One region of the Thalassotalea hakodatensis genome, then DNA from elsewhere that is predicted to be linked to it. Evidence: riboswitches for the same ligand, from Rfam matches in the RefSeq annotation. Region 1 holds a riboswitch; the other holds the start of a gene.

Region 1 (6,198 bases):
TTGCCAAGCTTATTACAAATGGGTAAAGCAAGTGAAACTCAATTAGCACCAGAGCTAGGTGCTGTGAGTAAATAACCGCTTTAATAAACACGGTGTTGTATAAGCTTCAATCTGGGTTAATTGCTGTTCAGCATGTTTCAAAAAAGTCGCCTTTTGTGGCGACTTTTTTGCTTTTGCAATAAACCAAAGCGCGTTGATTAATGCACAATAAGGGATGTATGTATTAACAAGCTGTGAAGACAATCTTTTACCCGAGCATTGCTGATATGTTTGTAGCATTGTAGAAACCGCGTTGTCATTTAATTGGTTGATCGCAATGCACATAGCAATATCAAACTCAGCATCGGTAAAAATACTACACTCGAAATCAATCAACCAATGTCTGTCAGTATCATCGACTAATACATTGCTAAAGTTAGCATCTCCATGGCAAATCACCGGCGTAATGCTACGTTCAATAGCAGGTAGTTGCGCTATAACATGATTAACATCATTTAAATGTGCAGAGTTAAAATGACAATCAGCTTTTAATGAGGATAATAGTGCCAAGATATCAAAAGGCTCTACCATGTTACTAGCAGGCAATTGATGCAACTGAGCTACCAAGGAAACCGTTTGCTCTACTGCTGATGATAACTGTGATGGTTGCTTTAATAATATGCTTTGCAGGGTTTCCCCTTGAACAAAGTCAGTGACAAGGTACTCTTCAGATGAATAGATCACCATAGGTGCAAGGCCATATTGCATTGCAAGTCTGGCAATTGCAACTTCACCTCTAGCTGCTTGCTCTGCACCGCTAAACCATTTTACAAAGTATTGAGCAGTTACTTGTTGCTGAGGATCAAAGGTAGTTACTTTTACGTTATTACTGCTTAAACCTTGGTCGAGAAAGTCAATATCGCATGAAAGCGAGGCAAAACAGCTTAACTGTTTAATATCAGCGAGCACTTCCTTTTTATCGATATCAACATTCTTCATCGTTAACGTGAAGAAGGTATAGAGTCACGCTCAAGAGCGTTATCATTCATATTCATACGCTTAGACCATTGAATGTAACCATAAATAGCCATGAAGACATACAATACAAAAAGTACCGCTGTTGGCGTTAATTGTTTTTCGATATATAAATAAATGGATACCGCATCAATCGCAATCCAATAAATCCAATTTTCTAATACTTTTTTTGCCACCAAGTAGGTCGCAAATACCGCAAACACCGTGGTAGCCGCATCAATATACGGAAAATGCGTGGGTGTATAGTTTGCCATCACCCAGCCAACCAATAAAGATAACGCACTTAACAGCACAATCGCTTTTGCATGCCAACTCATTGGCCATTGTTGAATGGCCAGCGCTTTCTTACCCACCACGTTGTTCCAACAATACCAACCGTAAATGGCCATCGCAAAGTAATACACTTGTAATAGGCCGTCCATCCATAAGTACACATCATAAAATATTACGGTGTAAATTACGGTACTTATTAATGCAGCTGGCCAGCACCAAATATTTTCTTTAGCCGCAAGTACCACGTACAATAACGCGGTAAATACGGCAATTAATTCCCAAAAAGGTAAGGTGGTGTAATACTCAACAATGGCTTGCATTAGCTTTCTGCTTCCACTTGTGAACGATCGCCGCCAATAAATTTACAAACAAATACTGCAGCGTCTACCGTTTCATGCACATGTTTAATTTCAGTCATTACCGTTTGTACGGCTAAATCGTACTCACCAAAGACCTGAGTGCTCATACCATTGGTTACAACCTTTAAACCATCAACAACTCTTAATTTATGAATAAAAGCCCATATTTCAGGTTTAAACTTTTCTTGTGCTAATGGATAAAGACTAATTTCAATTGAAATATCCATAAAGTCTCCTTCTATAGGTTATCGTGTTTAAAATTGGTAATCTAAGGTTACACCAAATACAGCGGGTTCACCGAGTTGATAATATGCTTTTGGCGTATAACCGTCACGTGGATCATTCCCAAAATAAAAGCCACGTGTTTCGTAGGTTTTATCGAATACATTACGCACGCATAGTTTTGCTTGCCAATTTGGCTGTACATAACGAATTGCACCGTGCAATAACGCAACATTCTGTGATTTTTGATCATGGCTATCAGAAAAATAGAAACTGTCTTTGCCATCAACGCTCACATTGACATGCCATTGTTCACTAGGATAATAATTAACGCCGAAGCTAAACTGATAATTTGGCGCATGCGCTTGTTCTCGACCTGTTTCAATGCTGCCATCTTCATATGAAAAGCCTTGATATTCAGTTTCTAGTAAACCCGCACTACCATAAATATTCACGGTATCTAATACATCCCACGAGAACTCTACTTCTACACCGTAGTTTTTGCCGCTGGCTGCATTCGTCCAATAACTGATAAACTCTGAGCTACCGTCATTTCGTTCATCTAAGTGATAGCTGCTGATCTGAATATCATCGCGATCCATGTAAAAGACTGCAGTACGCACAAAAGCTTTGTCATTTAAAAATGACGTTTTATAGCCAAGTTCGTAATTCCATAAAAATTCTGGTTCAAAACTACGCAAATGTTCTGACAAGCTACCATCGCTATTCACACTACCTGCTTTAAAACCACGATTAATGGATGCATAAGTCATAGACCTTGAATCAATTTGATAAGCAAGTACTAACTTACCACCTAACACTGAATCACTTGGAGAAAAAGCAACATTGTCGCTATTATGATATTGGGTTTTACGCTGTTCAAAGCGTAAACCAGAGGTAAGTGACCACTTATCGTTTAATTGACTGTCTAATTGTCCATATACGGCATAGTTATCAGCGTCGAAACTTGAGGTAAAATCACTAGTTAAGTAGGTGTATTCTCGGGTTAATGCTTCTTGATCATTTTTTACGTATAAACCAAACACCCAATCTGAATGGCCGAATAGCTTTGCACTGTCTTTTGATACAAAACGTATTTCGGCGGTGGTGTTTTCTCGTTCACGGAAGTAATAATCCTTAGATACATATGACCCAGGATGAATATCAGCATAGCTCCAATCTTCGTCAAATCCATATGCTAAATCAGAATTTGCATGAGTGACAATCGTTAACATATCCATGTTATCAAAACCACTGTATGTAAACTTACTGCTCACTGCGCGTGTTTTTTGTTGATCAAAACCTGGTTCATCAGACAACGTGGTACGATTATTATCCAATGAAAACGCATCATAGCCATTGTCAAAATCTGCATACAGTACAGTTAAGTCAACTTGTAAGTTATCTGTTGCAGTAATCGCTAACTTACCTCGTAAGGTCAATTCATCACGGTTATTTGTGTCATCAACACCTAAATATTGATTCTCCATGTATCCATCACTGATATTCTTTTCAGCCACAAATCGATAATTAACCGAATCTGAAGCCGGGCCTGATAACATTAAAGATGTACCGTATGTACCATAGTTACCGATACTTGCGCGTACCGCACCTTCAAAATCGTCGCTCGGCGCGTTAGATGTCATATAAATTAGACCTGCAAGCGCGTTTGCACCAAATCTTGTCCCTTGTGGGCCACGGAAAAACTCTACTTGTTCCATATCAAAGGTAGATGAAATACTGGCAATACCTGCTAAATCAATATCATCAACCAACACACCTACTGACTGGTTTATCGGCTCTTTAAATTGACTTCGTTCACCAATACCACGAATTTGATAATAACGTGCTCGTTGAGAGCCACTCGCAAAATTAACGTTCGCTACGGCACCAATAATATCTTCTAGGTTTTGTGCATGACGATTACTGATGTCTTGTGTTGATAAAATAGATAACGAAGCGGGCGTTTTCTGTAAATTTCTCGCTCGGTAGTCCCCATGAACTGTCAACACTTCAACATCTGAAACTTGGTTTTCTGACAATTGATTTTCAATTTTTTGCTCACTAGCAATAGCGCTATGGGCAAAAACTAAGGAGGTAATAGCAAGTGATATTTGTGATAACTTCATTCAACTCTCGACTTAGCCGGATAAGGAAGAAGCAATTGAGATGAAATATACAGCAGAGTGCATAAAGGTCATTCAATTAACCATCCCTACATCGGCATTATCCGCATCAGGTAATAAGGGTAAATTCTCTCAGCAAATGCTCGTAAAAGCATTGCACCCCTTGGCTTGGCGGCGATACTAACAAGTTATAACAAAAAGTACAGTATTAAATAGTCACTTCGACATAGGTAAAGTTATATAACGCTGTAATCAACTGATTTTACTCTACTAAAAAAGGTGGTGTTTTTTTATTATCAGTAGGGAAGTAGAATCGGGCTGGCGGTGGTAACAAAACGCTAAGGTGCACACGATATAATCCTGTGCACCTTATGTGTAACTACATTTGACTACGTAACTTAGAAATATCACGTTGAACATCTGCATTTTTCACGGCGATATTATCTAAAACTAATTTAGCTTTATCGTGATCACCCTTGCGAATTAACACTTCAGCATAAGCTAATTGAGTTTTAACATCAGTGCTGCCAGCATTTACCGCTTGCTTCAAAATGTCTTCGCTTTTCTCATCTTGTAACGCATGTAATATAACGCCATACGTTTCCAAAACGGGTAAGTAATCAGACTTAACGTCATACGCTTTTGAAATATATTGCTTCGCTTTAGCTAGATTATTTTGCGTATAATGGGCCCACGCCAGATTATTTAAGATAATTAAATTATCTGGTGATTCTTGCAAAGCCAATTCATATTGATCGATTTTCTTATCAGCGCTGTTTTCAGTATATAAACTCGCTAATAACATGCGCATTTTCACATTTGGCTCTGTTGCTAAATGTTTTTCAAGCACGGTTTCTGCTTCTTTCTGTTTACCGGTAAATCGTAACGCCCTCGCTAAATAGATTGCATTTTGCGCACTATTTTCTAACGAATAGGCTTCAGAAAAGTGTTCCACCGCCGCTTCATAATCTTTCTCAAGTACTGCTACTTGCCCGGCAATGGCATTAATAAACGGGTGTTCAACACCTTTATCGGCTAGTTTAGTTAAATATTTTTTACTGCCTCGTTCATTTTTGTTACGTGCCTCATAATAAGCAATCAACATTTCTATTCTTGTATTGCCAGGAAACACTTGATAAGCATCTTCTGCCGCTTGTAAGGCAAGATCAAACGATTGCTCTATTTCTAAGACGCCTATATAGCGTAAATGCAAGATAAAGTTCTTTGGAAACTGTTCAATTGCTTTAGAAAACGTAGCTTTCGCAGCAGATAAGTTCTTATTTTGAAGATAACTATCACCTAATATGATCCAATAAGCATCGGGTAAATCATCTCTGTTTTCAATATTCGTTAACGTTTCAATGGCTTTTGGTAAATCATTATTAAGGCGATAATTTTGCGCTAATCCTAACATTAAATTAATGTTGTCTTTTTCTTCTGTTATTAGCCTTTCTAAAAAAGTGATCGATTCAGCAGAGTTGTTTTGCCCTTGTTGCAATAAACTATATCGGTTCAGCCCTCCTAAGTGACTAGGAGACAATACGATTAACTTTTCGTATAACGTTTTTGCTTTAGCAACATCGTCTTTTTCATTTAACCTTGCAAGGTTGTATAACGCGGAAATATTCTCTGGTTCTAACGTTAATACTGTTTCGAAGTCTTCTTTAGCGTCATTAGTAGCGCCTTTTTTAGTATTAATAATACCTTGCAGTAAATGACCTGTTGATTTTTTATCGGTACTTGCGATCCATTCCGTTGCAATTGATTGTGCTTTTTCAACTTGATCAAAACGTAAATATTGTAAAGCTAATGAAAATTCAACATCGGCTAATGATGGATCTATGCTCAAAGCTTGCTCTAAAGAGCTTAACCCTGAAACATCTTGCTGAGATAACAACATTGCCCCTTTCTGTGCTGCCACATTCGCATTTTCAGGATCTAGTTGTTGGGCTTTTTCTAATAAATCTTTAGCGGTATTAAAATCATTAGAATCAACCAGAGCGGCACTTGTTTCTTGTAAAAAAGCGACATCAGCCTCCGTTAAACCTTCCATTAAATTAAAGGTTTCGGCCGCTTCATCGGTATATCCTAACTTCACACGTACAATTGCTAATAATTTTTGTACGGGATGTGTTAACGGCAATGCGTCTTCTACCATTTTTAAGTTGGCATATGACTGTTCAATTTCATTTAATTGATAAGCG
Region 2 (6,198 bases), 460 kb from region 1:
TCTGCCAATGCGATAGCAGAATTTAATAACACACCGTCGTAGCCCATTTCCATGGCTAAACACGCATCTGAAGGTTTACCTATTCCTGCATCTAAAATTAACGTGGCATTTGGTAATCTTAAGCGGATGGTTTCGAGGTTATAAGGGTTCATTAACCCTTTACCCGTACCAATAGGTGACGCCCAAGGCATGATCACCTGACAACCTAAATCATGCAATCGCTGGCATAACACCAAATCATCAGTGCAATAGGGTAGCACTTTAAACCCATCAGCGATTAATTGCTCTGTAGCCACTAGCAATTCAATCGCATCTGGTTGTAAGTTGTAGTCATCACCAATGACTTCAAGCTTTATCCAATCGGTCGCGAATATTTCTCTACTCATTTTCGCAAGGGTGACCGCTTCTTTTGCCGATTTGCATCCCGCCGTATTTGGTAATAAAAAACCTTGTTTAACGTTAACGATCTCTTGGATATATCGCCAAATTTGTTCACCACCCATGGCATTAGGGTTTTGTCTTTTTAGTGAAAGCGTCACCACTTGTGAGTCACTGGCTAGAATCGCTTTTTTCATGATCTCAGGTGAAGGGTATAATGCGCTGCCAATTAATAGTCGACTTGATAAGGCTTGGCCATAGATAGAAAACGACATGTCTACCCTCCCTGAATTGGAAATAACACATCTAGTGTGTCATGTTCCGTTAAGCATGTTGTTGCATAATCACTATTTGCGACAAAATCACTGTTTAATGCCACAGCAAACGTTAATGCTTGCTGTTGTTCCGTCAAATATTGTTGTAGAGCGTCAGCAACACTTGCTTGTTCAAACAAGGAAACTTGCTCACCATTAATGAATATATTCATGGGAAAAATTCACCGGTAATAAATGTTGATAAGAAGAATGTACGCTTTGTTCAGATGAAAGTGTGGCATTCACAGCAGAGAGTAATTGCGCCAAAACCACTGGGGCAATTAAAAAGCCATGCCGATAGAGTCCATTGATTTGAATAACCTTGTTGTCAATACTGATTTTTGGCTGGTTATCACTAAACGCAGGCCGTAATTGGCTGATATGCTGACGAATATTAGCTTCTGCAAAACCAGAATGCACACTATAGGCGGCGCTTAATAGTTCCATCGCCGACCGTACTGTCATAGGTGAGCTATCATCACTTTCAATTTCAGTCGCACCTACCACAAAATAACCATGTGTTTTTGGTGCAATATAGAGTTGATACCTTGGATGCATTAGTCGTACAGGACGCTGAATGTTTACATCAGGCGCAAATAACTGAAATAGTTCACCACGAACTGCTCGTAAATCATTTAATGGCATTGCCTGTTGGGCTACAGCCTGTCTCGCACCAGTACCTCGGCAATCTATCACTAACTCAACCGTACGTTGCTCGTCATTAATCGTTAGCTCAACACAATTATTTACTTGCTTTATTGCGCTTACATTGGATACGGTTAGCCACTCAACAGCTAACGTTTTTATTTCTTCTTCTAGCGCTAATAGTAATTTACGATTTCCAAGCTGCCCTTCTTCCGGTAGAAAAAGTCCCTGATTAAAGTGCCTTGAGAGCTCTGGCTCTAGATTCACCAATCGCTGACGATCCAGCTCTTGCACCGCGTGATTAGCATAGTGCTGTTGTAAAAATCGCTTATATCGTAGTAATTCAGAATGGTCTTGCTCGTGCGCAACCATAATAGAACCTTGTTGCTGAAAGTAAGTATAACTTGCAAGATTTGATAATAAAGTGGGCCAAAGTGCTAACGAAATAAAGCCCATTTCAACAATATTTGCATCACAATGCATTGCCTCACCTAAAGGGGTTAGCATGCCAGCCGCCGCATAAGCGGCGCTGTTTGTCCCGTTGATATCATCTTTATCAATTAAAGTTACTTTATGCCCTTCACGTGCAAGTGAAACCGCAGCTAAACGCCCCATTAAACCCGCACCAACAATGGCAATTTCAGCCATATGTTCCGACTGATGCTTATTTGGCAACATGGTATATTTCGCTGCCTGAATCTTTAAATTCCTGCGACTTTTCTGCCATCCCTCGTTCAGCACTTTCTAAGGCTGAAAGATCAGCAGTAACCGTTTCATCTAGTAATTTTATCGAAATAGATTCACCATTTTCTGCCTCTAATTTAGCAGCATAATCCCTTACATCTTGCGTGATTTTCATCGAGCAAAATTTAGGCCCGCACATAGAACAAAAATGCGCAATTTTTCCTGACTCTTGCGGTAACGTTTCATCATGATATTGGCGTGCACGTTCAGGGTCTAAACCTAAGTTGAACTGATCATGCCAACGAAATTCGAAGCGTGCTTTTGATAATGCATTGTCACGAATTTGTGCCCCTGGATGTCCTTTCGCTAAATCACCAGCATGAGCGGCAATTTTATAGGTGATCAAACCTTCCTTAACATCTTCTTTATTCGGCAGCCCTAAGTGTTCTTTAGGCGTTACATAACACAGCATAGCGCAACCATACCAGCCAATGTTAGCCGCACCTATACCAGATGTAATATGATCATATCCTGGCGCAATATCCGTTGTTAATGGGCCTAACGTATAAAAAGGCGCTTCGTGACAATGTGTAAGCTGCTCTTCCATGTTTTCTTTGATCATATGTAATGGCACATGACCAGGGCCTTCAATCATCACTTGAACATCGTGCTGCCAAGCAATTTTAGTTAACTCACCTAACGTTCTTAACTCACTAAACTGTGCTTCATCATTGGCATCAGCAATAGACCCTGGGCGTAAACCATCACCTAATGAAAAGGCAACATCATATTGTTTGCATATTTGGCAAATATCTTCAAAATGCGTATATAAAAAGCTCTCTTTATGATGAGACAAACACCATTTAGCCATGATTGAACCACCACGAGATACAATACCTGTTACACGTTTTGCCGTCATTGGTACATAGCGCAATAATACGCCAGCATGAATGGTAAAATAATCCACACCTTGTTCTGCTTGTTCAATTAGGGTGTCTCGAAAGACTTCCCAAGTGAGATCTTCTGCTACCCCATTTACTTTCTCTAACGCTTGATAAATAGGCACTGTACCAATAGGGACCGGTGAATTACGAATGATCCATTCTCGTGTTTCATGAATATATCGGCCTGTTGACAGGTCCATTACTGTATCTGCACCCCATTTAGTAGACCAAACCAACTTTTCAACTTCTTCTTCAATGGAAGATGACACCGCTGAATTACCGATATTAGCATTCACTTTAATGAGAAAGTTTCGCCCTATAATCATTGGTTCAGTTTCAGGGTGATTGATATTTGCAGGGATAATTGCACGTCCTTCTGCCACTTCTTTACGGACAAACTCGGCCGTGATCTGCTCAGGTATTTGAGCACCAAATGATCGACCAGCATGTTGGTGCTTTAAAATTTCATCCTTCATTTCAGCACGCTTGGTATTTTCACGTATCGCAATGTACTCCATTTCAGGTGTAATGATGCCTTGGCGTGCATAATGCATTTGCGTGACATTTTTACCTTGCTTTGCCTTACGAATTTTCGGTAGATTTTCAAAGCGAATATGGTCTAAGCCTTCATCCGCTAACCTTGTTTGACTATACCCGGATGATGCTCCCGCGATACATTCGCTATCTTCACGTGCTGCAATCCATTCAGCACGTAATTTTGGTAAGCCAACATGTACATCCACGTTAACCGCTGGATCGGTATAAACACCAGAAGTATCGTATACACGTATAGGTTCGTTAGGCTCGAATAGCGGGTTTTCTTCACTGCCACCAACAAAAGTGTCTGCTACTGATATTTCACGCATCCCTACACGAATATCGTGTAAGTTGCCCTCGACATAAACTTTATTTGAATTTGGATAGCTTTGACCAGAAACATTTTCTAAGAATTGTTCTGCTTGTTGACGACGCTCACGTTTTGTTAATGAACTCATTGTTCTCTCACCTTTTATTTGATTTCGTATTGCGTTAATGAAATTAACAGCAATGCAGATTTATAAGGCGGAGTTGGGGTAGATCAAGAAAATATAAAATCGATATTTCCCTTGTTTCCTTCGCTGAAATTACTCAGATCAGGTTCTACGGATCCCGCTTACGCGATCTCAGCCCAATGGCACTCCGACAAGATTGATAATGTTAGTTTACTTTTTCAAGTAACATTACTCACCTGACTAATTCTAGAGAATGTTACGGTAGCCTGCAAGATTAATTCAGGCTAAGATAGAGAAAAACCAACAAAAATTATACAGTATACATAAAATCAAAAAGAAGACATTATGATGAAAAAAATTGCACTGAGTTTACTCACTTTAACAACAGCTCTTACACTACAATCACCTATCACAATGGCTGATAATTTATTTGGCACTAATGGCGAAACTACACGCCAAGACGTGTTACGCGGTTCAATCACACCTGAGCGTCAGTGGTGGGATTTAAGTCATTATCATTTAGCGATTGAAGTAGATCCTTCTACTCGAACCATCGCAGGTACCAATACTGTAAGTTATCGTGTTATTAGCAAAACTGATCGTCTGCAAATTGAATTACAACCCCCGATGAAGCTGACAAAAGCAACACAAAAAGGCCAAGTATTAAACATCGACCAAGATGGCTACAGTTATTTTATCCACACGTTAAACAACGCTCCTATAGGTAGTGAACAACAAGTAGTCCTACACTTTTCAGGTAAACCGCAAGTGGCAAAACGTGCCCCTTGGGACGGTGGTATCACATGGAAAAAAGATAGCAACGGTATTGATTTTATCGCCTCAAGCAATCAAGGCATTGGCGCAAGTATTTGGTGGCCTAATAAAGACCATGGCTACGATGAGCCTGATCAGGGTATCAAGATGAGTGTTGAAGTACCAGAACACTTAGTTGACGTATCTAATGGTCGTTTGTTAGCAATTGATCATAATAAAGAAAAACAAACCAAAACCTACCACTGGCAAGTTGTTAATCCAATTAATAATTACGGGGTAAATATTAATATCGGTGATTACGTCCACTTCGGTGAAAAGTATCAAGGGGAAAAAGGTGTGCTTGATATGGATTACTGGGTACTGCGTGACAACCTTGAAAAAGCTCAAGAACAATTTAAAGATGCTAAGCGCACCATTGAAGCGCTAGAACACTGGTTTGGACCATATCCTTTTTACGAAGACAGCTATAAATTAGTTGAAGCCCCTTATTTAGGTATGGAACACCAAAGCTCTGTAACCTATGGTAACGGATATCAAAATGGCTACCTTGGCAGAGATCGCAGTTTGACGGGTGCAGGTATGTTATTTGATTTTATTATCGTGCACGAAACGGGTCATGAATGGTTCGCCAATAACATTACCAGTAAAGACATTGCTGATATGTGGATCCACGAAAGCTTTACCAATTACTCTGAAAGTTTATTTTTAGAATACCACTATGGCAAAGAAGCTGCGTTTGGTTATACGCGTGGCCAACGTATTAACATACAAAACCAAAAAGCTATTATTGGTGAATACCACGTGCATAGTGAAGGCTCTAGCGATATGTATGATAAAGGCGGAAATATGCTGCATACCATTCGTCAAATTGTAAATAACGATGATTTATGGCGAGAAACCTTACGTGGTTTAGGAAAACAATTTTATCATCAAACCGTGACAACGCAGCAAATTGAACAATACATGGAAAACAAAACAGGTAAGTCGCTATCAAACATTTTTGATCAATATCTGCGTGACAACCGTGTTCCCACGTTAGAATATTTTTTAAAAGGCGAGCAATTACGCGTACGTTGGAGCAATGTAAAGCCTGGCTTTGATATGCCTGTAAAAGTAAAAATTAACGATAAAATGCAATGGCTTAGCCCAACAACTACATGGACAAATGTACAAATTAGTCAAAAAGATCCAACTTTTGTTGTTGATAAAAACTTTTATATCAATACTATGAACATATTAGGTAGTTAAACGGCTGTATGAAAAATGAAGCAACGATTGTTAAAAACGTTAACGTTACGTTATGCTTTTTTAACGATAAGCGTATTTAATACGCTTGTTGCTCATGCCTTAACTAAGTCATCTACCGATAATTTCAAAGAAAAATCGATAGACAGTGTATGTATTACTTCACCTATCGATTGCTTGTCTCGAATAGACCTTGAGCTCAGTAAAAAAAACCAAAGTGAA

The links. A riboswitch is a leader RNA that binds a small molecule or an ion and turns the genes downstream of it on or off. The one in region 1 is predicted to bind thiamine pyrophosphate.
Region 2: it holds a riboswitch for thiamine pyrophosphate, as region 1 does, so the genes downstream of both, thiC (phosphomethylpyrimidine synthase ThiC) here and QUE72_RS01090 (TonB-dependent receptor) in region 1, are expected to answer to the same signal.

What each region holds. Positions count from the first base shown of each region.
Region 1 is NZ_AP027365.1:260,883-267,080, reverse strand. It holds gene QUE72_RS01110 (efflux RND transporter permease subunit) at 1-75, shown strand, start outside; gene QUE72_RS01105 (phosphotransferase) at 55-978, opposite strand; gene pnuC (nicotinamide riboside transporter PnuC) at 981-1,607, opposite strand; gene QUE72_RS01095 (hypothetical protein) at 1,607-1,873, opposite strand; gene QUE72_RS01090 (TonB-dependent receptor) at 1,901-3,997, opposite strand; TPP riboswitch at 4,064-4,168, opposite strand; gene prsT (XrtA/PEP-CTERM system TPR-repeat protein PrsT) at 4,374-6,198, opposite strand, start outside.
Region 2 is NZ_AP027365.1:4,079,002-4,085,199, forward strand. It holds gene QUE72_RS18085 (thiazole synthase) at 1-653, opposite strand, end outside; gene thiS (sulfur carrier protein ThiS) at 656-865, opposite strand; gene thiO (glycine oxidase ThiO) at 849-2,015, opposite strand; gene thiC (phosphomethylpyrimidine synthase ThiC) at 2,002-3,960, opposite strand; TPP riboswitch at 4,059-4,157, opposite strand; gene QUE72_RS18105 (M1 family metallopeptidase) at 4,303-5,979, shown strand; gene QUE72_RS18110 (tetratricopeptide repeat protein) at 5,995-6,198, shown strand, end outside.